Regions from separate parts of the Agarivorans sediminis genome, predicted to be linked through region 1. Evidence: predicted binding sites of a transcription regulator. Region 1 holds the regulator's gene; each other region holds the start of a gene.
The links. The regulator NrdR, encoded in region 1, represses ribonucleotide reductase genes. The targets are predictions, from matches to a motif close to AAACACNANATNTNGTGTTT.
Positions count from the first base shown of each region.

Region 1 (7,668 bases):
TTATCAAGGTCCATTTTAGGCTCTTGAGCTAAATAACCAATTTTGGTACCAGGGTTGGCGCGTGCTTCCCCTTCAATCTCGGTATCAATACCCGCCATAATGCGGAGTAAGGTGGATTTACCTGAGCCATTTAAACCCAACACACCAATTTTGGCACCAGGGAAAAAACTTAATGAGATATTTTTTAGAATATGCTTTTTAGGCGGTACGATTTTACCAACACGGTTCATCGTATATATGAATTGGGCCATTCGCCGTTCCTCTAGATTTTTCATTTGTTGTCGATGTGTTTAACGTTTACACCGATTCAGCAACTATTATTCTTCAGGCTTATGATACTGGCTTCGCCAAGGGATGCCAGTGTTTGCTCGCGCTTAATCGCTTTAGTTGTTTGATATAAGCGCTGTTCTGCAGCGATTTATATAAAAAATCCGTCGAGTTGCTTTGTGAGCACCAGCACTTTGTCGAAATAAGTCCCATTTAGTGTTATGTTGCGATTTCATTTATAGGATAAAAGTTATTCATGAAAAGATTGTTTGTTGCCTGTTTCGTCTTATGTTTGTCATGGTCGGTTTCTGCATTAACTTACGATTTACCCGCTGAGGGTAATCGCTTAATGGGGGGTAACCAATGGCATATCGTGCGCAAAGGAGAGACTATTGCGCATATCGCTGAACGTTATGAAGTGGGCTTTTTGGCAGTGATGGCAGCCAACAAAGGCGTCGACCCTTTCTTGCCTGAAGCAGGTACCGAATTACTGATACCTACGCAAATCTTATTACCCGATGTTGAGCGTAAAGGGGTAGTGGTTAACTTAGCCGAACTGCGTCTGTATTACTTTCGCCCTGATACTAATGTCGTTGATGTATTTCCGATCGGGATTGGTCGTATAGGCCGTGAAACCCCTGAAATGAGCACGCATATAAGCCAAAAAAGAGAGCAACCCACCTGGACGCCCACTCAGAATATTCGTAATGAATACCTAGCTAAAGGCATTACTTTGCCGGCGGTGGTTCAAGCGGGTCCAGAAAATCCCTTAGGTGAATATGCGCTTCGTTTGGCTTATGGCAATGGCGAGTACTTGATACACGGTACAAACAAAGAGTTTGGGGTAGGGTTACGGGTAAGTTCTGGTTGTATTCGTTTGTTTCCGCATGATATTGAATACTTGTTTTCTCAGGTCAATGTGCGAACACCGGTGCGAATTATTGATCAATCCATCAAACACTCAACCGAAACGAATGGTGAATACCTATTAGAAGTTCATCAGCCTTTAAACCGTTCACAAGAAGATATTTCGCAAGCGACGTCGCTAAAACTAAGTCGTGATGATATTAAGTTTATTACCCAAGCGGGAATTGATTCGTCAGTGGTAAATCAAGCCTTGAAAAATCAGCAGGGTATTGCATTGGCTGTGGGTGAAAAGCAGGGATAAAAAAAGGTGATACTGAGTATCACCTTTAAACCGTCGATTCTAACTTACTTAGTGTAAGAAGAAGCGATGTTGTCAATACGTTCGTTAGCACGCATTGCTTCTGCTTTCGCTTGGTCAGCACTCATTTGAGCTGACTTGATGTCACCACTCAAAGAGCTTTGCTCTGCACGAAGAGCTGCAACTTCGTTAGACAATGCGTCTACTTTATCGCTTAATGATTGTACGTTGTTTTCTAGAGCGGTAGTGTTAGAACAACCCGCTAGTAAAATAGTAGAAGCAATAGCGCCTGCAACTAAAAGCTTATTCATGGTAAGTCCGTCCTTTTTATTCAATTCTAACGACCGATGTCAGATCGTTGATTCGTTTAAGCAAAGCCATTCACTACAATGAGTGAGCCGCTGGTATGATTATGGCTCAATATTAGCAAGCTGCAAGCGTTTGTTGCTAAATCCGAAAAAAAATCATGGTAAATACAGGGATTTAAGAGTTACTGGCAATATATCATTAACAATTCATGCAATTTTATACTGTTGTTAGTGTTAGTTTCATTAGTTAATTTACGATACATAAGTTCTACTTTTTGCAGCTATTAATTTTATTTTTATTTATAGCACTGTATTCCGCCATTTGATGCTCTTGCTGCTGATAGCGAATAGGTAGTTGTTTTACCACAATGAGATAATCACCCTTGAGGGCCTTTTGCTGCTCATCTAACTGCGCAAACTCTGCTTGGTCAATCGCTACAATGGATGAAATCGTTTGATTGTTTAATCGTTGCTTGATTCGCGAGTAAGTGCCTTGCTGCATATCGACATGAAAATTTCCGGCAATGTGCATGACTTGTTTACTTGCGCCGTGGGCGAGTTCAGTGACGACTGATTCTGCCATCGTTTCATCCCACGCCAACATGGCTAAAAAATGGTTGTCTGCTTGCGCTTGGTCGCCATGGTGGCCATTGCCAAATAGCCGCTCTTTATAATCAGGGTCATCGCGAGTAAATGTTTCAGCTAGCATTGCGCGCTCGGCTGTTGGTAAGGTGTCAATATAAGTTTGACCTTGTTGACCAATGCAAGACACTAGCTTTTTGGGAGCATTGGCGGCGACAACCCTTAACTCATGTTGCTTGGCAAACTCGACCAAAGGTCGATAATCAGACGGGTAGTTAGGCCATGCGTTAGTTTGCTTAATTAACCAGGCTTCACCAATTTCGTTCGCTAGGTAGCGGTTCACTATGGCTTGTTGGCTGCGGTCAAATTGTTCCATCGACAAGCTTAAGTCATGCTGTTGCGCGTACAGGGATTGAAATAGTCGCAATTGGGCTAAATGGATAGCCGGCTGGCTATGAAATTCACCAAACAACACCACCGACGAGTTTGTTAGCAAATGGGCAAGTTGGTCGGTATTGTCAATCGTTTGCTGGTTTGTTGGATCATAGATGATGTAGTCATAGTAAGTATCCAACGCTGCGAGATGTTGTGCTTGCTTGGTCGGTGCTGAGCTACAGGCCGCTAAAGAAGTAAAGATAATAATTAAGCTAATAAGGCGAATAAACATAAAAGTCCAAAGTTACAAATGCATATGATAATCATTATCACTTAAGTTCTGTTCAACCGCAAAGTAATAACAAGGTTAACGTGAATTTATTTCATAAAGCTCAAAGCAAACGGTTAGAAAATTGTAAAATTTCAGCGTTAAGCTCACTATGCGAACTCAAACTAGCATAAAGGTTTATGTTAAGTTTATTCGATAAAACTAAACCTGTAGCAAAAAGTTTTACTGTGATCTGAAAAGGACTCAGGTTAGAATGCGCCTTCGAAAAATCACCCACCAACATGTAACAAAAGAGTCAGGAGATACTGATGTTAAAGCGTGATATGAATATCGCCGATTACGATGCCGAACTATGGCAAGCCATTACTAAAGAAGAAGTTCGTCAAGAAGAGCATATCGAATTGATTGCTTCTGAGAACTATGCCAGTCCACGAGTAATGGAAGCGCAAGGCTCTTACCTTACTAACAAGTACGCTGAGGGATACCCTGGTAAGCGTTACTATGGTGGTTGTGAGTACGTAGATCAAGCTGAAGTGTTGGCTATTGAACGAGCGAAACAATTGTTCGGCGCTGACTATGCTAACGTGCAACCGCATGCCGGCTCACAAGCTAACTCAGCAGTATTTATGGCGCTGTTAAAAGCTGGCGATACTGTGTTAGGTATGAGCTTAGCTCACGGTGGCCACTTAACCCACGGTGCCAGTGTAAGCTTCTCGGGAAAAATCTATAACGCCGTTCAATACGGAATTAATCCTGAAACTGGCGAACTAGATTACGCAGAAGTTGAGCGTTTAGCTAGAGAACACAAACCTCAAATGATTATTGCTGGCTTTTCAGCGTACTCAGGTGTGGTTGATTGGCAGCGTTTCCGTGATATTGCCGACGAAGTAGGTGCTTACCTATTTGTAGACATGGCCCACGTCGCTGGTCTTGTAGCTGCAGGTTTATACCCGAACCCTGTGCCAATCGCTGACGTAGTAACTACCACTACGCATAAAACCTTAGCCGGCCCACGTGGCGGTCTAATACTAGCTCGCGCCAACGAAGCAATAGAGAAGAAACTGAACTCTGCTGTATTCCCTGGCGGCCAAGGTGGTCCTTTGATGCACGTTATTGCCGCTAAAGCAGTAGCCTTCAAAGAAGCGATGGAGCCTGAGTTTAAGCAATACCAGCAACAAGTGCTAGATAATGCCAAGGCAATGGTTGCGGTACTTCAAGAGCGTGGTTACAAGATTGTATCTAACGGTACAGAAAACCACTTATTCTTGGTTGATCTCATTGATAAAGACATTACTGGTAAAGAAGCTGATGCAGCTTTGGGTCGCGCTAACATTACAGTGAACAAGAACTCGGTACCTAACGATCCTCGTTCACCGTTTGTTACTAGTGGACTGCGTATTGGTACTCCTGCGATTACTCGTCGAGGTCTTGATGTTGCGGCTTCTAAAGAGTTAGCCGGCTGGATCTGTGATGTACTCGATAATCTACAAGATGAAGCTGTGATTGAACGTGTAAAAGGCCAAGTGTTAGCACTTTGCCAGCGTTTCCCGGTCTACGCTTAAGTAAGCATGTAAACGTCAGGGATTGACGAGATAAAAGAAAGGAGGCTTTATGCCTCCTTTTTTGTATTTGTTTGTTAGTAAAACTACGGATTATTAAGACTAAATGTGAATAGGAACACAAACCAAGGAGGGATAGGCTGGGTTTTAGCCTGAGAATTAGACAGTTGGTACTGAAATTGCTCAGTTTTTAAGACCTAATTGATAAGTCAAATTACCAGCACCGTGGGTAATTTAAAATGAGAGATAAACACAATGGATATGAATCCAATTCAGACCGCAAAACGATTGATGATCATACAATTTGTCATCTGGGGTGGCTTTATGCTGCTAATTGTTACTTAAACGTAGTTATTGGCAATGGATTTGCCCATTTTGGGTTGCTTAGGCTTAGCTTTATTCAGCACTAATCGCTCACCTTGGTTTAAATAAGTGGTGCAGGCCACTCGTAGCAGCGACGTGAAATTGCCTACTTTTTCGTCACGCTGTAAAACTTCATGGTAAATTTGCGTCAAGAATGCCGCTAAGCTCAGATCGGCTTCGTTTGCTATTTGCTCGAGTAGCTGCCAAAAAATCGCTTCCAATCGAATGCTTGTGACCACGCCGTCAAGCCTAACTGAACGCGCTTTAAGCTCAAATAAGGCCGTTTCTGTCCCTGAATATATTTCACACATCGATGATATAACCATGATTAAGACTAGCCTCAATCATGGTCCATAATGGTAAATATTGCAGTGTCACTTTAGTCTTAATTTAACAATTTGTTAAACTGTGCAAGCCAAGCGGGGTGGGCTGGCCAAGCTGGAGCGGTCACAAGATTTTTATCACTGATAGCTTGGTTGACTTCAATGTCTGCGAAATCCCCTCCTGCAGCGGTCACTTCTGGCGCACAAGCTGGGTAGGCTGATATCTGTCTTCCGGCAGCGATACCCGCGGCGGTGAGTAACTGGGCGCCATGGCAAACAGCAGCAATGGGCTTATTGTTAGCGTCAAAGCTCTTTATAAGAGATAGCACTTTGGCGTTGAGACGCAGGTATTCAGGGGCTCGGCCCCCGGGTAATAGTATGGCATCAAAATCTACTTCTTCAATATCATCAAAATTACCGTTAAGGGTAAAGTTGTGGCCGGGTTTTTCGGTGTAGGTTTGATCGCCTTCAAAATCGTGAATCGCGGTTTTGATTTGCTCACCAGCTTTTTTGTCAGGGCAAACTGCAGTAACTTCGTGACCGACCATTTGTAAAGCCTGAAAAGGCACCATTAACTCATAGTCTTCAACAAAGTCACCCGCGATAATTAATACCTTACTCATAACTCACCTTTAACGTTTTGTTAACATTGGTGCTCATGATAGTTCTTCTATTTATCAGCGGGTAGTAAGGGAGTACTACTATGCTCTGCTTTGTCTTACGAATCTATCTAGCGCTTTTATTTTCAGTGGCTTAGCTAGCTCTTGGATTGCTAAGGTGGGCCAGAGAAAGGCCAGAGTTGAGAGCTAGCTCAAAGTTTTACTCAACATAAATCACCGTGCTTATTGAGCTAACTCCCTTTGGGTTTCTATTATCCCCTAGTAAGCAAGTCTTTATCTCAGCTAGCCTGTACCTTCTGTAACTAACCAGATAAAATCGAGCTAGGCTTAAAAAAGGTAATATTTATGTACTGTCCATTTTGCTCTGCTCACGAAACCAAAGTCATTGACTCTAGATTGGTAGCCGATGGCCATCAAGTGAGACGACGTAGAGAGTGCTTGGAATGCCATGAACGCTTTACCTCATTCGAAGTCGCTGAATTGGTGATGCCAAGAGTGATTAAAGGTAATGGAATAAGAGAACCTTTTAACGAAGAAAAAATGCGCGCTGGCATGATGCGAGCATTAGAGAAACGTCCGGTTAGTGTTGACGAAGTAGAGCAAGCAGTAAACAAGATTAAATCACAGTTACGCGCCACAGGTGAGCGCGAAGTAGAAACCAAGTTTATCGGTAACATAGTGATGGAGCAGCTTATCATGTTAGACAAAGTCGCTTATGTGCGTTTTGCTTCGGTGTATCACTCATTTGAAGACATCAAAGAATTCAGTGAAGAAATTGCGAAGCTGGAAAAATAGGTGAATTTTTCAGTGGCTGATAGCCAGTTTATGGCACGCGCAATTAGCCTGGCCAAACGAGGTTGCTATACCACGGCTCCTAATCCTAACGTCGGTTGTGTATTGGTGAAAAACGGCCAAGTAATTGGCGAGGGGTATCACCAAAAAGCTGGTGAGGGGCACGCTGAAGTCAAGGCGGTAGCGAATGCCAAAGCACGTGGCCATAGCCTACAAGGGGCTAGCTGTTACGTTACACTTGAGCCTTGTAGCCATGTGGGGCGAACACCGGCTTGCGCAACGATGCTCGTTGAATTGCAAGTTGCTGAAGTCATTATTGCCATGGTAGACCCTAATCCTCAAGTGGCTGGGCGTGGTATTAAACGCTTAGAACACGCAGGGGTAAAGGTTCGTACAGGGCTAATGGAACAAGCTGCGCGATCGCTAAACCCCGGCTTCTTAAGTCGAATTGAGCGCAAACGGCCGTTTGTTCGTTTGAAGTTGGCCGGTTCTATTGATGCTAAAACGGCATTGGCGAACGGTGAAAGCAAATGGATCACATCGGCCTATTCGCGCAGCGATGTGCAGCGTGAAAGAGCGCGTAGCCATGCAATTTTATCTACAGCCGCCACGGTATTGCGAGATAATGCCAGTTTAAATGTACGCCATGTCGAATTGGGCAGTTTAAGGCAGCAACTGGCAGCTAAAGATTTACGTCAGCCATTGCGGATTATTGTTGATCGCCAACAGCGCCTTTCTGCTGCGCCTAAAACACTTAATATATTTCAACACCCTCAATCTCTATGGGTTGCAGGCTTAGCATTACAGCCTGAACTTACAGCGGCTAAACAGCTCACCTTTAATGAAGAGGGTGGTTTGCTGAGTTTGTTAGAACAATTGGCCGAGGCAGAGATAAATGACTTATGGGTTGAAGCGGGGTCACAGTTTGCTGCGGCACTCATTAAGGCTGATGTCGTTGACCAATTAATCTGTTATCAAGCGGGTTTGTTAATGGGGGCCGATGCCAATAGCTTAGTTGAGCTAAA
Region 1 covers NZ_CP096670.1:3,341,784-3,349,451, reverse strand. The annotation lists gene ettA (energy-dependent translational throttle protein EttA) at 1-251, opposite strand, end outside; gene M0C34_RS15205 (L,D-transpeptidase family protein) at 524-1,435, shown strand; gene M0C34_RS15200 (Lpp/OprI family alanine-zipper lipoprotein) at 1,480-1,743, opposite strand; gene M0C34_RS15195 (ChaN family lipoprotein) at 2,009-2,989, opposite strand; gene glyA (serine hydroxymethyltransferase) at 3,295-4,548, shown strand; gene M0C34_RS15185 (ribbon-helix-helix domain-containing protein) at 4,887-5,219, opposite strand; gene M0C34_RS15180 (DJ-1/PfpI family protein) at 5,294-5,854, opposite strand; gene nrdR (transcriptional regulator NrdR) at 6,197-6,646, shown strand; gene ribD (bifunctional diaminohydroxyphosphoribosylaminopyrimidine deaminase/5-amino-6-(5-phosphoribosylamino)uracil reductase RibD) at 6,647-7,668, shown strand, end outside.

Region 2 (7,668 bases), 1.8 Mb from region 1:
GGGAAATCAGGAGCAGGAATATACTCCATCAACTCGTCGATACTAATATCTGGTTTTTCTATCATCGCCAAACAACCATTAACCACTTCGGTTAAGTTGTGTGGTGGGATGTTAGTCGCCATGCCTACCGCAATACCAGAAGAACCGTTAACTAATAAATTAGGCACTCGGGTTGGCAATACTTCAGGAATTTGCTCAGTACCATCGTAGTTTGGTACAAAATCAACGGTTTCTTTTTCTAAGTCAGCCAGTAATGAATGGGCTAACTTATCCATACGGATTTCGGTATAACGCATTGCCGCAGCAGAATCGCCATCAACCGAACCAAAGTTACCTTGACCGTCAACTAACATGTATCGCAGCGAAAATGGCTGCGCCATGCGAACAATCGTATCGTAAACAGCACTATCACCATGTGGGTGATATTTACCAATTACATCACCTACCACACGGGCAGACTTTTTATAGGGTTTGTTCCAATCATTTCCCAGTACGTTCATTGCGAATAGCACCCGACGGTGTACTGGTTTTAAACCATCACGTACATCCGGCAAGGCACGCCCCACAATAACGCTCATGGCATAATCAAGATATGAACTCTTTAGTTCATCCTCAATATTGACCGGCGTAATCTCTTTTGCAAGATCGCTCATAGACGACAAAATCCTTCGTTTTATTGCTTTTTACAAATACTCAGCGTAATCGCAAACTTTACCATAAAATAGCGACCTTAACAGGCCTGATGTCGCTCTTTTCTATTAGAAAAACGAAAAAACACCAGAATTGAACAAAAGCTTGTGACTGCGATTCACAAGTTCATATAATGCCTATAAATAGTGACGTGGATTGATAAAATAATGGAACAGCGCAATACAAGCGAAAATGTTGACCACCAAGAGATTGCTCATTTTGCGGGTTTAGCCTCGCGTTGGTGGGATAAGCAAGGTGAATTCAAAACCCTGCATCAAATCAATCCGCTACGACTTGACTATATTGAACGTGGTTCGGTTGGCTTATTTGGCAAGAAAGTGCTGGACATTGGTTGTGGCGGCGGCATTTTAGCCGAGAGCATGGCGGTACGCGGCGCAGATGTCACAGCCATCGATATGGGGAAAGAACAAATAGAAGTGGCCAAACTGCATGCCTTAGAAACAGGCACCCAGTTACGTTATCTGCAAACCACGGCTGAAGCCCATGCCGACACTCACGCGGCCACTTATGACGTAATTACTTGTATGGAGATGATTGAACACGTGCCCGATCCAGGCTCGGTGATTGCGGCGTGTGCGCAACTGGTGAAACCCGGCGGGAAAATCTTTGTTTCAACCATTAACCGTACTCCCAAAGCCTACCTTTATATGATTCTAGCGGCCGAGAAACTATTGAAGATAGTGCCTAATGGTACTCACCAGCATGACAAGTTCATTCGTCCTTCAGAATTACTGGCTTGGGCTGATCAAAATGGATTGCGCTCAGAAGCCATTAGCGGGGTACAGTTTTTGCCGATTATTGAAAGCTTTAGCTTAAGCACCAATGTTGATGTGAATTATATGGTGCAGTTAGCCAAGCCGGAGCAAAACCATGAATAAACAAGCCGCGGTGTTGTTTGACTTAGATGGAACTTTATTAGATACCGCGCCTGATTTAGGCGCAGCGGCAAACTATGTGTTAGCCCAATACCAACGAGCACCTCTTAGCCTAGCGCAAGCGAGAGAACTCAGTTCTCATGGCGCCATTGGCTTATTAAAAGCCGGCTTTGGCGACGATTGGGCTAGCCAAGCCCAAACAGAATTGCGCCAACAGCTGCTCGATTACTATCAACAGCACATATGTGAAGGCACAGATTTCTTCCCCGGCATAAAAGAAGCACTGCAACTACTCAATCAACGCGCTATTCCTTGGGGCGTGGTCACCAATAAGCCGGAAGGCTTAAGTAAACAATTGCTGGCTTATTTCCCTGAATTTGCGCAGTGCGGCGTATTGGTCGGTGGCGACACTATTGCTCAGCGCAAACCGGATCCTGAACCGATGCTGCTGGCTTGTAAAAACATCGCCGTTGAGCCAAACAACTGTTTGTATGTTGGTGACGCTGAACGAGATATTGCAGCGGGTAATAACACCAATATGACAACGCTATTAGCCTTATGGGGCTACATTTCAGCGCACGATAAAACGGATGACTGGGCGGCCGATTTACATTGTCAAAAAAGTGAGCAACTCGAGCAAACAATAAGCGACTGGTTGAATGATTTGTAAGCAAGTTCAAGTTTTATAAAAATAATTTTTTCGGCTAAAAAATCGTGAAAAAAACCTTGCATTGGTGCCAGCTGTTTAACACATACCGATAGCTAGTTAGTGGTCACTAACATTCATGAGTTATCTGCAAGTTATACACAATTTTTACACTTTTCCTAGATCTTGCTTAAAAGCCAAAACCTCATTATCTTGTATCCATAAATGTAAAAAACACTATATCTAGTGGCTAAAGAAAAACAGAGCAACTAGATAAGCAATAGCGAAATTAGGATAATAGGCCCCCCCTTCATGAATAAAGATCTACTGGTAACCAAACGAAGCGGTAAACAAGAAGCGATCAACTTAGACAAGATCCACCGAGTGATAACTTGGGCCGCTAAAGGGCTTAATAATGTATCGGTATCGCAAGTAGAGCTTAAGTCACACATTCAGTTCTATTCGGGGATGGCCACTAAAGATATTCATGAAACCATTATTAAATCTGCAGCCGATTTAATCTCGCAAGAAACGCCAGACTACCAATTTTTAGCCGCGCGTTTAGCGGTATTCCACTTGCGTAAAAAAGCCTATGGCCAATTTGAGCCACCGAAACTGTACGACCATGTGGTAAAACAGTGTGAAGCAGGTCGCTACGACATGCACTTGCTGAAAGACTACACGCCTGAAGAGTTTGCCCAAATGGATGATTTTATCGATCACTGGCGTGATATGGACTTCTCTTACGGTGCCGTTAAGCAATTAGAAGGCAAATACTTGGTTCAGAACCGAGTAAGCGGTGAAATTTACGAGAGTGCGCAATTTCTCTATATTCTGGTAGCCGCTTGTTTGTTTGCCCATTACGACAAATCGGTACGCTTGCAGTACATTCGTCGTTTTTATGATGCGACCTCGAAGTTTAAAATTTCATTACCTACACCGATTATGTCAGGTGTACGTACCCCTACGCGTCAATTCAGCTCTTGTGTACTGATTGAATGTGGCGATAGCTTAGAGTCTATAAACGCAACGGCGTCTTCTATTGTTACCTACGTGTCGCAACGTGCAGGCATTGGTATCAATGCTGGTCGCATTCGCGCCTTGGGCAGTGAAATACGCGGTGGTGAAGCCTTCCACACCGGCTGTATCCCTTTTTATAAATACTTCCAAACGGCAGTAAAATGTTGTTCGCAAGGCGGCGTTCGCGGTGGTGCAGCCACTATCTTCTACCCGTTTTGGCATTTAGAAGTAGAATCGTTATTAGTACTTAAAAATAACCGTGGTGTAGACGATAACCGAGTTCGTCACATGGACTACGGTGTGCAGCTAAACAAATTGATGTACCAGCGCTTGGTAAAAGGTGAAAACATCACCCTATTCTCGCCAAGTGATGCGCCTGGCCTTTACGATGCCTTCTTCCAAGACCAAGACGAGTTTGAACGTTTGTATGTGCAATACGAACAAGACTCAAACGTTCGTAAACAGTCGATTAAAGCGGTTGAGCTATTCTCACTGCTAATGCAAGAGCGCGCCTCTACTGGTCGTATTTACATTCAAAACGTCGACCACTGTAATACTCACAGCCCATTTGACCCAGTACAAGCGCCAGTGCGCCAATCTAACCTATGTTTAGAAATCGCCCTGCCAACTAAACCATTACAGCATGTACACGATGAGAATGGTGAAATTGCCTTGTGTACCCTCTCAGCCTTTAATTTAGGTGCGATTGAAAACCTGGATGAGCTTGAAGAGTTATCAGATTTAGCGGTACGTGCTTTAGACAGCTTATTAGATTACCAAGATTACCCAATATTAGCGGCTAAAAAAGGCTCTGATGGCCGCCGTACGCTTGGTATTGGTGTGATTAACTATGCCTACTACTTAGCTAAAAATGGCACCAAGTACAGTGATGGTAGTGCCAATAACCTGACCCACCGTACTTTTGAAGCGATTCAATACTGGTTATTGAAAGCCTCTATGCGCTTAGCCAAAGAACAAGGCGCTTGCCCAATGTTCAACGAGACCACTTATTCGCAGGGTATTTTACCTATCGACACTTATAAGAAGTCATTGGATACGCTGAGCAACGAGCCGCTACATTATGACTGGGAAGAGCTGCGCAACGAAATCACCACCCATGGCTTACGCAATTCAACCTTGTCAGCGCTGATGCCATCAGAGACTTCAAGCCAAATTTCTAACGCAACCAATGGCATTGAGCCACCGCGTGGTTTCATTAGTGTTAAAGCCAGCAAAGACGGTATTCTTAAGCAAGTGGTTCCTGATTTTGAAAACGTTAAAGACAACTATGAGTTATTGTGGGACATTCCCAATAACGACGGTTACTTACAACTCGTTGGTTTAATGCAAAAATTTGTAGACCAAAGCATCTCGGCCAACACAAACTATGACCCATCGCGTTTTGAAGGCAACCGTGTACCAATGAAAACGCTGATTGCCGACTTGCTAACCGCCTATAAATACGGGGTTAAAACGCTGTATTACCATAACACCCGAGACGGTGCTAGTGATCAACATGACAACATGAAACCAGAGCCAGAAGACGATGATTGCGCTGGCGGTGCATGTAAGATTTAAGCCAAGTTTACGCGCTCTAGCGCAACATGAATGTTTAGGAAAAATGTAGATGAGCTACTCAATTTTCACACTAGAAGCCAACGATGCCACTAAAGAGCCAATGTTCTTTGGGCAGCCGGTAAACGTGGCCCGTTATGACCAACAGCGTCATGAAATTTTCGAAAAACTAATCGAAAAACAACTGTCTTTTTTCTGGCGTCCAGAAGAAGTAGACGTCAGCCGAGATCGAATTGATTACAATAAGTTACCGGCTCACGAGCAGCATATTTTTATCAGTAACTTAAAGTACCAAACCCTATTAGACAGCATTCAAGGGCGCTCGCCTAATGTCGCCTTGCTGCCTTTGGTGAGTTTGCCAGAGCTAGAAACCTGGATAGAAACGTGGGCCTTTAGTGAAACTATTCACTCACGTTCATATACCCATATTATTCGTAATGTAATGGGTAATCCTGGTGAAGTGTTTGATGACATCATGCAAAATGAAGAAATTATCAAACGCGCTAACGATATTGCCGGTTACTATGATGACCTGATTCAAGCCACGTCTATTTACCATTTACACGGTGAAGGTCAGCATGAAGTTGATGGCACAATCCACAACATCACTATTCGCGAGCTAAAGAAAAAGCTTTATCTATGTTTGATGTCGGTAAACGTTTTAGAAGCGATACGCTTCTACGTAAGCTTTGCTTGTTCATTTGCTTTTGCCGAGCGAGAGCTCATGGAAGGCAATGCCAAAATCATCAAACTGATTGCCCGTGACGAAGCCTTGCACCTTACCGGCACCCAGCACATGATCAACTTAATGCGCGAAGGTAAAGACGATCCAGAAATGGCCGAAATTGCTGCCGAGTGTGAAGTAGAAGCGTGGCGTATGTTTACCGATGCAGCAGAGCAAGAAAAACAATGGGCCAAGTATCTATTTAAAGATGGTTCAATGATTGGTCTGAACGAAGAAATACTGTGCCAATACGTTGAATATATTACTAATAGTCGTATGCAAGGTGTTGGCTTATTACCTTGCTTCGAAGATCGTAGCAATCCGATCCCTTGGATTAATTCTTGGTTAGTCTCTGACAACGTACAGGTAGCACCGCAAGAAGCTGAAATAAGTTCTTACCTAGTGGGCCAAATTGACTCTAGTATCCACGTAGATGATTTTGAGGACTTTGAACTGTAATGTCTCAACAAGAAGGGCGAGTTATTGCAGGTGGTATTGAGGTGGTCGTAGATGGCCACCACAAAAGCATTTTAGAGGCCTACGAGCAAGCTGGTTTTACCCCAGAGTACCACTGTCGTGAAGGTGTTTGTGGCGCCTGCCGAACCACCTTAGTGAAAGGCGAAGTGGAATACAGCCACACGCCTTTAGCGAACATCCCGCAAGGCCAAATACTCAGTTGTTGCAGCAAGCCCAAAGGCACTGTTGAGCTCGCAGAGTTACCCCCTGTAAAACAAAAAATAGCCTAAATCCCTCCAAACATTGCGAGCATGGCTGGCAATGCTTGGGCTATACTGTGAATAAGACCTTCAGTTTTACGCTTAATGACAGATAACAAAGATACGTCTTTTTTATTTGTGTTGCTTGTGAGGCCGTAATGATCATTCGACGCCAACCGCTGATTGTGATTAGTAGCTCCCTATTATTGATTACCGCCGTGCTTATTGGCTGGAAAGTCATGAGCGCGCCCGCCATTGGCGAAACCGCCATTTGTCGTGCGGCCATCGCCACCCATTTTATGCAACGCCAGTTAGGCCAAATACAAGCGCTGCCCGATTACCCTCACCAGTATGTTAGCGCTAGCCAAGTCGGTGATGTGCCTAAATCGATTGGCTGCCAGATTAGTGGTCAATTGATTAGCATAAGCGAACAACAACAAGCGCTCGCCAACCTCTATTTCCAACAGAAACGTCATCAAGTAGCGATCATCGTGCCTCGAGCAGCGGCGCCTAACCGAGTGAGGTTATTTACCCGAGAGCAACTGACCTTTCCGAAAGTGCGCTTAGCGAAACATGACTTAGCCACCGGCATTCATGAGATGTACGGTGAAGGATTTGATACCAACCAAGTGATTCAGCAAACGGTTGCCTTAGTAAAAGCCAATCATATTTGTGGGCAGTTAGAGCGCCAACAAGACTTAAAACTGTCACCGGTGCCAGTCGAAGATAGCTATATGAAGCAAGCTCATAAACTAACCCCTTATCTGATAAATTTGGTACAGCGCTCGCCACTTAATGTTGAAGAAATGCTTAAAACCAAGCAGCAAATTGCAGATCTAGAACAAGGATTTCAAAAAAATACCGAAAGCTTGGTAAGCTGGCTTAACAAAACCGAGAGCAGTACCCCGATAGATAAACGACTACTGGAATACCATTTGCGCGATTTAAAACGGGCTAATCCGCGTTTAAATATACCGAGTTCATGTAATCAGGCCTATATCCACTCGGCAGAATTAACCCAAACCTTGTGATCGACAACAAAATTATTCTATGACAGGTTTTTTTACACCCTAATCGTTATACACTAGGCGAGCATTTTGAATATCGAGAGGAACTTTGCGCGATGGTTACAGATAGTGAAGGATACATTCAGCTTATAGGTTTTTTAACCGATAACTTGGCGTTGTTTGAGCATACTCGAACGCAACAAAACCCTTTGACTATATGCGACTACGTGACAGAGCAACTGGCTGAAAGCGTCATGTTAGTCTGCAGACAACATGAGCACCTAGACAGTGAGCATCGCTTTACCGTGATTAGAGAGATTGATTCGGTAGTGAATGACTTGGAACAAGTATTGTCAGGGGTATGGATGCGCAGCCCTACTCAGCAACAGCTGCA
Region 2 covers NZ_CP096670.1:1,532,155-1,539,822, reverse strand. The annotation lists gene gyrA (DNA topoisomerase (ATP-hydrolyzing) subunit A) at 1-653, opposite strand, end outside; gene ubiG (bifunctional 2-polyprenyl-6-hydroxyphenol methylase/3-demethylubiquinol 3-O-methyltransferase UbiG) at 858-1,589, shown strand; gene gph (phosphoglycolate phosphatase) at 1,582-2,256, shown strand; gene nrdA (class 1a ribonucleoside-diphosphate reductase subunit alpha) at 2,545-4,830, shown strand; gene nrdB (class Ia ribonucleoside-diphosphate reductase subunit beta) at 4,880-6,010, shown strand; gene yfaE (class I ribonucleotide reductase maintenance protein YfaE) at 6,010-6,297, shown strand; gene M0C34_RS06955 (hypothetical protein) at 6,426-7,298, shown strand; gene M0C34_RS06950 (DUF3802 family protein) at 7,391-7,668, shown strand, end outside.
Region 2: a site for NrdR is predicted at 2,465-2,484, ahead of nrdA (class 1a ribonucleoside-diphosphate reductase subunit alpha). Genes of this name have one in related genera too.

Region 3 (7,668 bases), 1.2 Mb from region 1:
CACAACCAAATATCTTTGCCTACACACTCGGTTTTTACCCGTTGAACTAAACGATGCACCGCTGCTACGTTGTTCGGATGTAAAGGGTCTCCGCCACTAAGGCTTAAACCTTTACGCCGAATACGAGGATCGTTTAGGTCATCAATAATTTGTTGTTCAAGTTGTTCGGTGTACAAGTGGCCTGAATTGCAACTCCAAGATTTTTGGTTGTAGCAGCCACGACACTGATGCTCGCATCCAGCAACGAACAAGGTACAACGGGTACCTTGTCCATTTACCACATCAACCGAATGATAACTTAGATAATTCATTTACAGGTGTTTGACTCGTCGTTTAACTTCTTCTTGCTTACCGTAGTTAAACGGGCGCGCATCGGGGCTGCCTAAATAGCCGCATACTCGTCGTGTCACTGACACCTTGCTAGCTTCTGAATTACCACATGATGGGCACTCAAAACCTTTACTGGTGCAGTTAAATTCGCCGGTATAGTCGCACTCATAACACTCATCAATTGGGGTGTTAGTGCCGTAATACGGCACTCGACTGTAGCTATAGTCCCATACGTCTTCCAGTGCTTCAGTATTATTTTGCATATTCGGGTATTCACCGTAGCAAATAAAGCCACCACTGGTTACCGACGGATATGGCAATTCGAAGTCAATTTTATCGAATGGGTTTACCTTTTTCTCTACGTCTAAATGAAAGCTATTGGTGTAGTAGCCTTTATCGGTAACATCTTGAATTACGCCAAACTTTTTGGCATCTAAACGACAAAAACGGTCACACAAGTTTTCACTTGGTGTACTGTAAAGGCTAAATGCATAGCCACTTTCTTTTTCCCAACGTAACGTGGCTTGTTTTAGAGCCGTAACAATACCTAAGGCTTTTTGTTGCAGCTGTTTGTTGTCATAAACGTGGTGGTCGTTACCATATAAGGCGTTAACCGTCTCATGAAGACCAATATACCCCAAGGAAATTGAAGCTCGACCATTTTCAAAGATTTTAGAGACGTCATCTTCAGCTTTTAGCCTCACACCACATGCCCCTTCCATGTAGAGAATTGGTGCAACTTTGGCTTTCACCCCTTTTAATCTCTCTATGCGAGTATCTAAGCCCATTTTGGCCACACTTAAACGCTGTTCTAATAGTTCAAAAAAGCGCTGTTCATCGCCCTTTGCTTCAATCGCTATACGAGGCAGGTTTAAACTAACCACGCCTAAGTTGTTACGCCCGTCATGTATGTCCTTGCCATCTTCTTGGTAGGGACCTAAGAAACTACGACAACCCATAGGGGTTTTAAATGAACCCGTTACTTCCACTACCTTTTCGTAATTAAGAATATCGGGATACATACGCTTAGACGCACATTCAAGGGCCAGTTGCTTAATATCGTAACTTGGATCGCCCTTCTTGTGATTTAAGCCATCTTTAATGGCAAACACCAGTTTAGGGAATACCGCTGTTTTGGCATTTTTGCCAAGCCCTGCAATACGGTTTTCTAGAATAGACCGTTGAATAAGGCGTGAAGCCCAACACGAACCTAAGCCAAATCCGAAGGTAACGAACGGTGTTTGACCGTTAGCGGTATGTAAGGTATTTACTTCATATTCTAGCGATTGGAATGCGTCGTGACATTCTTTTTCTGTTTGCGCCTTAGCGTAAGCATCTGCGTCAGCAATATTCCACTGTTTAGCTGTGGCTAAATGTTTTTCGTGACTCTTTAATACGTAAGGAGACAAAATTTCGTCAATACGATTGATGGTAGTGCCGCCATAGATATGGCTAGCTACCTGGGCAATAATTTGTGCCGTAACCGCGGTAGCCGTCGAAATCGACTTTGGCGTCTCGATTTCGGCATTGCCCATCTTAAATCCACCGGTGAGCATTCCTTCAAGATCGATCAACATACAATTGAACATAGGAAAGAATGGGGCGTAATCTAAATCGTGAAAATGAATTTCACCCGCTTCATGGGCTTTAACTACGTCTCTTGGAAGCAAGTGAGTTTTAGCATAGTGCTTAGCCACAATACCTGCTAACAGGTCGCGTTGAGTAGGAATGACCTTGCTGTCTTTATTGGCGTTTTCATTTAACAAAGCAGCATTGCTTTGTTCAACTAAACCTCTAATTTCACTATTAAGCACACTACGTTTGTCGCGAGCCACGTCTCTATCGTGGCGATATTCGATGTAAGCACGAGCCAAAGTTTTATTGTCGCTCTCCATCAAACAGTTTTCTACCGACGATTGAATATCGTTAATATCAACTTCTGTTTGAGTTAAAAACTGCTCGGTGACCTGTTGGGCAATTTGTAGTGCAACTAAGTTATCTTTGACACCTAGAGCTTCAGCAGCTTTCAGTACTGCGTCTACAATCCGCTTTGCGTCGTAAGGTACACGGCTTCCATCACGTTTTATCACGACTGTTTTCACGATTTATGCTCCAATTTATCTCACTCATTTAACTAAAAAAACACTGGACATCACGCTACTAAAGGGCTGGAAAGACAAAAGGTCTGAAAAAAGCCAAGCGGAGCGCTTATCCACATATTGTGGTGCTAAATTGTAGATCCCACTAGATATGGTAGTCGAGTGATTTAATCGTTAAAGCAAATTCAAATGATCAAGATCAATCGAAGCTAAATAACTTAATTTGTTTGCTCAGAAATGTATCATTTATCACGGCAAATTATTGGTTCCTTTCCCACATTGAACTGACGGTTGTTATACGGTGATTAAACGAGGATAATAGCCGCTGGTTTCGCTGCATCTTACTTAAATGACTGAATATTTGTTGTTATTGATTAGTACTGTACTGGTCAATAATTTTGTACTCGTTAAATTTTTGGGCTTATGCCCCTTCATGGGCGTTTCTAGTAAAGTAGAGACGGCTATTGGTATGGCCTTGGCTACAACCTTTGTACTGACTTTAGCCTCAATGAGCTCTTATTTAGTGGAGCAATATATATTAGCACCACTAGATATTATCTACCTGCGCACTATGAGCTTTATTCTGGTGATTGCGGTAGTCGTGCAATTCACCGAGATGTTTGTGCAAAAAGCCAGCCCTGCTTTACATAGAGTATTAGGTATCTATTTGCCATTAATAACCTCAAATTGTGCGGTTTTAGGGGTGGCCTTATTAAACATCAACGAACAGCATGATTTGTTTGAATCAATCATCTATGGTTTTGGTGCAGCTGCAGGCTTTTCTCTAGTGTTGATTCTTTTTTCCGCGATGCGAGAGCGCTTAGTTGTTGCAGATATCCCGGTTCCGTTTAAGGGTGCTGCGATCGCCATGATCACAGCCGGATTAATGTCTTTAGCCTTCGTCGGGTTTGCCGGCTTAATTAAGTAGTATTGGAATATGTTAGAAGCCCTAGTAGCAATCACCCTATTAGCTTTGATATTTGGCGCCATTTTAGGCTACGCCGCGATCAAATATAAAGTCGAAGGCAATCCGATTGCCGATCAAGTAGAAGCCTTACTACCACAAACTCAATGTGGGCAGTGTGGTCACCCCGGCTGCAAACCCTACGCTGAAGCCATTGCCAATGGCGAAGCCATCAATAAGTGTCCTCCTGGCGGAGAAGAAACAGTCGCTAAAATAGCCGAGTTATTAGGTGTTGAAGCCATTCCACTGGATGAATCAGCGGTTAAAGATGATGACCGAAAAAAAGTGGCCTTTATTATTGAAGATGCTTGCATAGGTTGTACAAAATGTATCCAAGCCTGTCCAGTAGACGCGATAATGGGCGCGAATAAACATATGCATACGGTAATTACTAAAGAGTGTACCGGTTGTGAGTTGTGTGTTGCTCCCTGCCCTACAGATTGTATTGAAATGCGTGCCTTGCCTACGACGACTAAAAACTGGGATTGGCAACTAAACCAAATTGACGTAGCAATCATTGAGGAACAAAAATAGATGGTTGCTTGGATAGAAAAAATTAAACAAGGTTTCACTTGGGGCTACCAAGGTGGTGTGCATCCTGAAACCAATAAGCAAAACATTAACTGTGATATACCAGAACGCATCGCTGACCCCGAAATATTGAGTATTCCTGTACAGCAGCATATTGGTAGTGCCGGAAAATTATTAGTGTCGATTGGCGAAAAAGTTTTGCGTGGTCAAGCATTGACACAATCGCAATTTTTCCAAGCTCCGCCAGTTCATGCTTCGTGCGCTGGCGAAGTGATTGCTATCGAACCAAGAGTGAGCGCTCATGCATCGGCAATACCAGAGCTGAGCGTAGTGATTAAGGTGGATTCAGAGCAACAAGATGCACAATGGCCGGCCCCTTTAACTGAAGAACAACAAACACCAGAGTTAATCTGCCAACGGGTTCACCAATCTGGCATTTCAGGCATGGGTGGAGCAGGTTTTCCTACTGCATTAAAGATCACTCCACATAAGCCACTAGACGTATTGATTATCAATGGCGCAGAGTGTGAACCTTATATCTCGGCCGATGATTGTTTAATGCAAAATTATGCTGAAGAGATTATCAAAGGTGTTCGATTACTACAGAAAGTACTTAAACCTCAACTCACTATAATCGCGGTTGAAGACGATAAGCCCGCGGCTATTCATGCGCTAGAGGCGAATACCGATGAAAGCATTGTTATTCGAAGTATACCGACTAAGTATCCCTCTGGTGGAGAAAAACAGTTAATCCAAGTGCTCACAGGTAAAGAAGTTGCTGCTCAGCAATTACCGCTAGACCTAGGAATGCTGGTTCAAAACGTAGGTACCGCTTATGCAATACATCGCGCGGTTGCACTTGGGGAGCCTCTGATATCTCGAGTTGTTACCTTAGCCGGTGATTTAGTTACCTCTCCGAGCAATTATTGGGTACCTATTGGCACCTCGGTGGCTGACGTGATAGCGAACAAATTACAAGCAGCCAGTACCACTCCAACAATTATGGGCGGCTCAATGATGGGCTTTATGCTACCAAGTAACTCGGCTCCGGTAGTAAAAACCACTAACTGCTTAATCGTTAATGACCCTCAAGCAGCCGCTAAAGAATCCCCATGCATTCGCTGTGGCGAATGCGCGCAAGCCTGTCCTATGGGTTTATTACCCCAGCAACTATATTGGTTCGCTCAAGGTAACGACTTATCAAAAGCACGTGATTTCAACATGATGGACTGTATCGAATGCGGTGCTTGCGCCTTCGTATGCCCTAGCCAAATTTCTTTAGTGCAACACTACCGAACATCTAAAGCCAAGATTAAAGCCGAAGACGTCGCTCAACAAGAGGCTGATATAGCCAAGCAACGCTTTGATGCTCGCCAAGCTCGTTTAGAGAAAGCCAAGCAAGAACGTAAAGCTAAACACCAACAAGCAGCATTGCGTAGACAGAGCCAAACAACTAGCGACACCAGTAGCTCGAAACCCGATCCGGTCGCTGCGGCTCTCGCTCGCGTTAAACAAAAAGGCACTGAAGCGCCAAACGCAATACAAACAGAAACTGGCGAATGGATCCCCGACAACCAAGATGCCATTGCTCAGCGAGAAGCCCGCAAGGCTAAACGCCGAGCAGAAAAACAAAATAATGCGGGCTCGTCTAACCCTGCAGTGGCGGCCGCGATTGCTCGTGCAAAGGCTAAAAAGAGTATTAACCAGACTGACGCTGACAGTACGACAGAAGATACCAACAGCCAATCGTCTAATCCCGCCGTTGCAGCGGCTATTGCGCGTGCCAAAGCTAAAAAGGCAGCGGGTAAACCGGTTGCGGAAGAAGCTAAGGAAGAGACCAGCGCTAAAGCGACAAACCCCGCTGTAGACGCTGCTATTGCAAGAGCTAAAGCGAAAAAACTCGACGCCAAGCATCTCTCTGAGCCTGCAGAAGCCAACCAACAAGCAGAGAAAAAGGTTAACCCTGCCGTAGCGGCTGCTGTCGCTCGAGCCAAAGCCAAAAAGTTAGCTGAAACAGCAGAGACTGCTGACGTATCTCAACAAGCAGAGAAAAAGGTTAACCCTGCCGTAGCGGCTGCTGTCGCTCGAGCCAAAGCCAAAAAGTCAGCTGAAACAGCAGAAACTGCAGACGTATCTCAACAAGCAGAGAAAAAAGTTAACCCTGCCGTAGCGGCTGCTGTCGCTCGAGCCAAAGCCAAAAAGTCAGCTGAAACAGCAGAAACCGCAGACGTATCTCAACAAGCAGAGAAAAAAGTTAACCCTGCCGTAGCGGCTGCTGTCGCTCGAGCCAAAGCCAAAAAGTCAGCTAAAACAGCAGAAACTGCAGCCGTATCTCAACAAGCAGAGAAAAAAGTTAACCCTGCCGTAGCGGCTGCTGTCGCTCGAGCCAAAGCCAAAAAACTCGCCAATCAACAAAACGAAGAGAAACTAAACGATGAGTAATAACAAAATTCAAAGCTCTCCGTTTGTCCGAACACCACTTAAAACCAACACCTTAATGTTTTGGGTTATTTTATGCTTGGTGCCGGGTTTATTGGTGCAAAGCTATTTTTTTGGCATAGGTACCTTAGTTCAAGTTTTATTGGCTAGCCTCATGGCAATATTCAGTGAAGCGCTTGTTATGATACTGCGTAAACGCCCTGTGTGGGCAACGCTCAGTGACAATAGCGCCCTAGTAACCGGTGTACTTATAGGTTTAGCCATGCCGGCTTACGCGCCTTGGTGGATAACCATTATAGGGAGTAGTTTTGCCATTTTAGTGGTTAAGCACCTATACGGCGGGTTAGGCCATAATATCTTTAACCCCGCCATGGCCGCCTACGTATTGTTATTAGTTTCTTTCCCAGTCACGATGACCAGCTGGATGCCTCCGCAAAGCTTACTGACGGAAAGCTTGAGTAGTGTAGATGGTATCTCACTTATTTTTAGTAGCTTTACACTAGATGGTTTTAGCATTAAACAAATCGCAAGCATTGATGGCCACACTATCGCAACACCTTTAGATGAAATGAAAACTCAGTTAACGTTGGGCTTTACTTCAACCGAAATTGCGAGTCATGCGGTATTTGGTCGCTTAGCTGGAATAGGTTGGCAATGGATTAACTTAGCCTATTTGTTAGGCGGTTTAGCGCTGGTTTATTTAAAAGTGATTCGTTGGCATATACCGGTAGGCTTTCTGGGCACTTTACTGCTACTCAGTTTATTATCGAGTGCGATAAATCCTGATCATTCGATCCCGACACTTATTCAGCTATTCTCGGGTGCAACTATGATTGGCGCATTCTTCATTCTTACCGATCCCGTCAGCGCTGCAACCAGTAATCGAGGACGCTTAATTTACGCCTCGCTGGTGGCATTACTGGTATTTGTCATCCGTAACTATGGTGGTTATCCCGATGCTATTGCCTTCGCGGTGTTACTCAGCAACATGGCGGTACCAATGATAGATCATTTCACCAAACCGAGGGTTTATGGTTACGGCGAAGGAAGTAAAAAATGACGACTAAACGTCAATCTGTAACGAAGAATGCTGGCATGTTGGCCCTGTTTGCTTTCGCTTGTACCCTGTTGGTTGTAATCGTCAATTACTTTACTGAACCGCGCATCGAAGAGCAGGTACAAAAGCAATTACTGAGGTCCACCAACGAAGTGCTATCAGCCTCATTAGCAGCGAGCCTCTATACTCAACGTTGTTACCAAGATATTAACCAGCAATATTTGGGCACTGATAAACCTCACTCAATT
Region 3 covers NZ_CP096670.1:2,132,465-2,140,132, reverse strand. The annotation lists gene nrdG (anaerobic ribonucleoside-triphosphate reductase-activating protein) at 1-311, opposite strand, end outside; gene nrdD (anaerobic ribonucleoside-triphosphate reductase) at 312-2,432, opposite strand; gene rsxA (electron transport complex subunit RsxA) at 2,779-3,357, shown strand; gene rsxB (electron transport complex subunit RsxB) at 3,367-3,927, shown strand; gene rsxC (electron transport complex subunit RsxC) at 3,928-6,366, shown strand; gene rsxD (electron transport complex subunit RsxD) at 6,359-7,423, shown strand; gene rsxG (electron transport complex subunit RsxG) at 7,420-7,668, shown strand, end outside.
Region 3: a site for NrdR is predicted at 2,570-2,589, ahead of nrdD (anaerobic ribonucleoside-triphosphate reductase). Genes of this name have one in related genera too.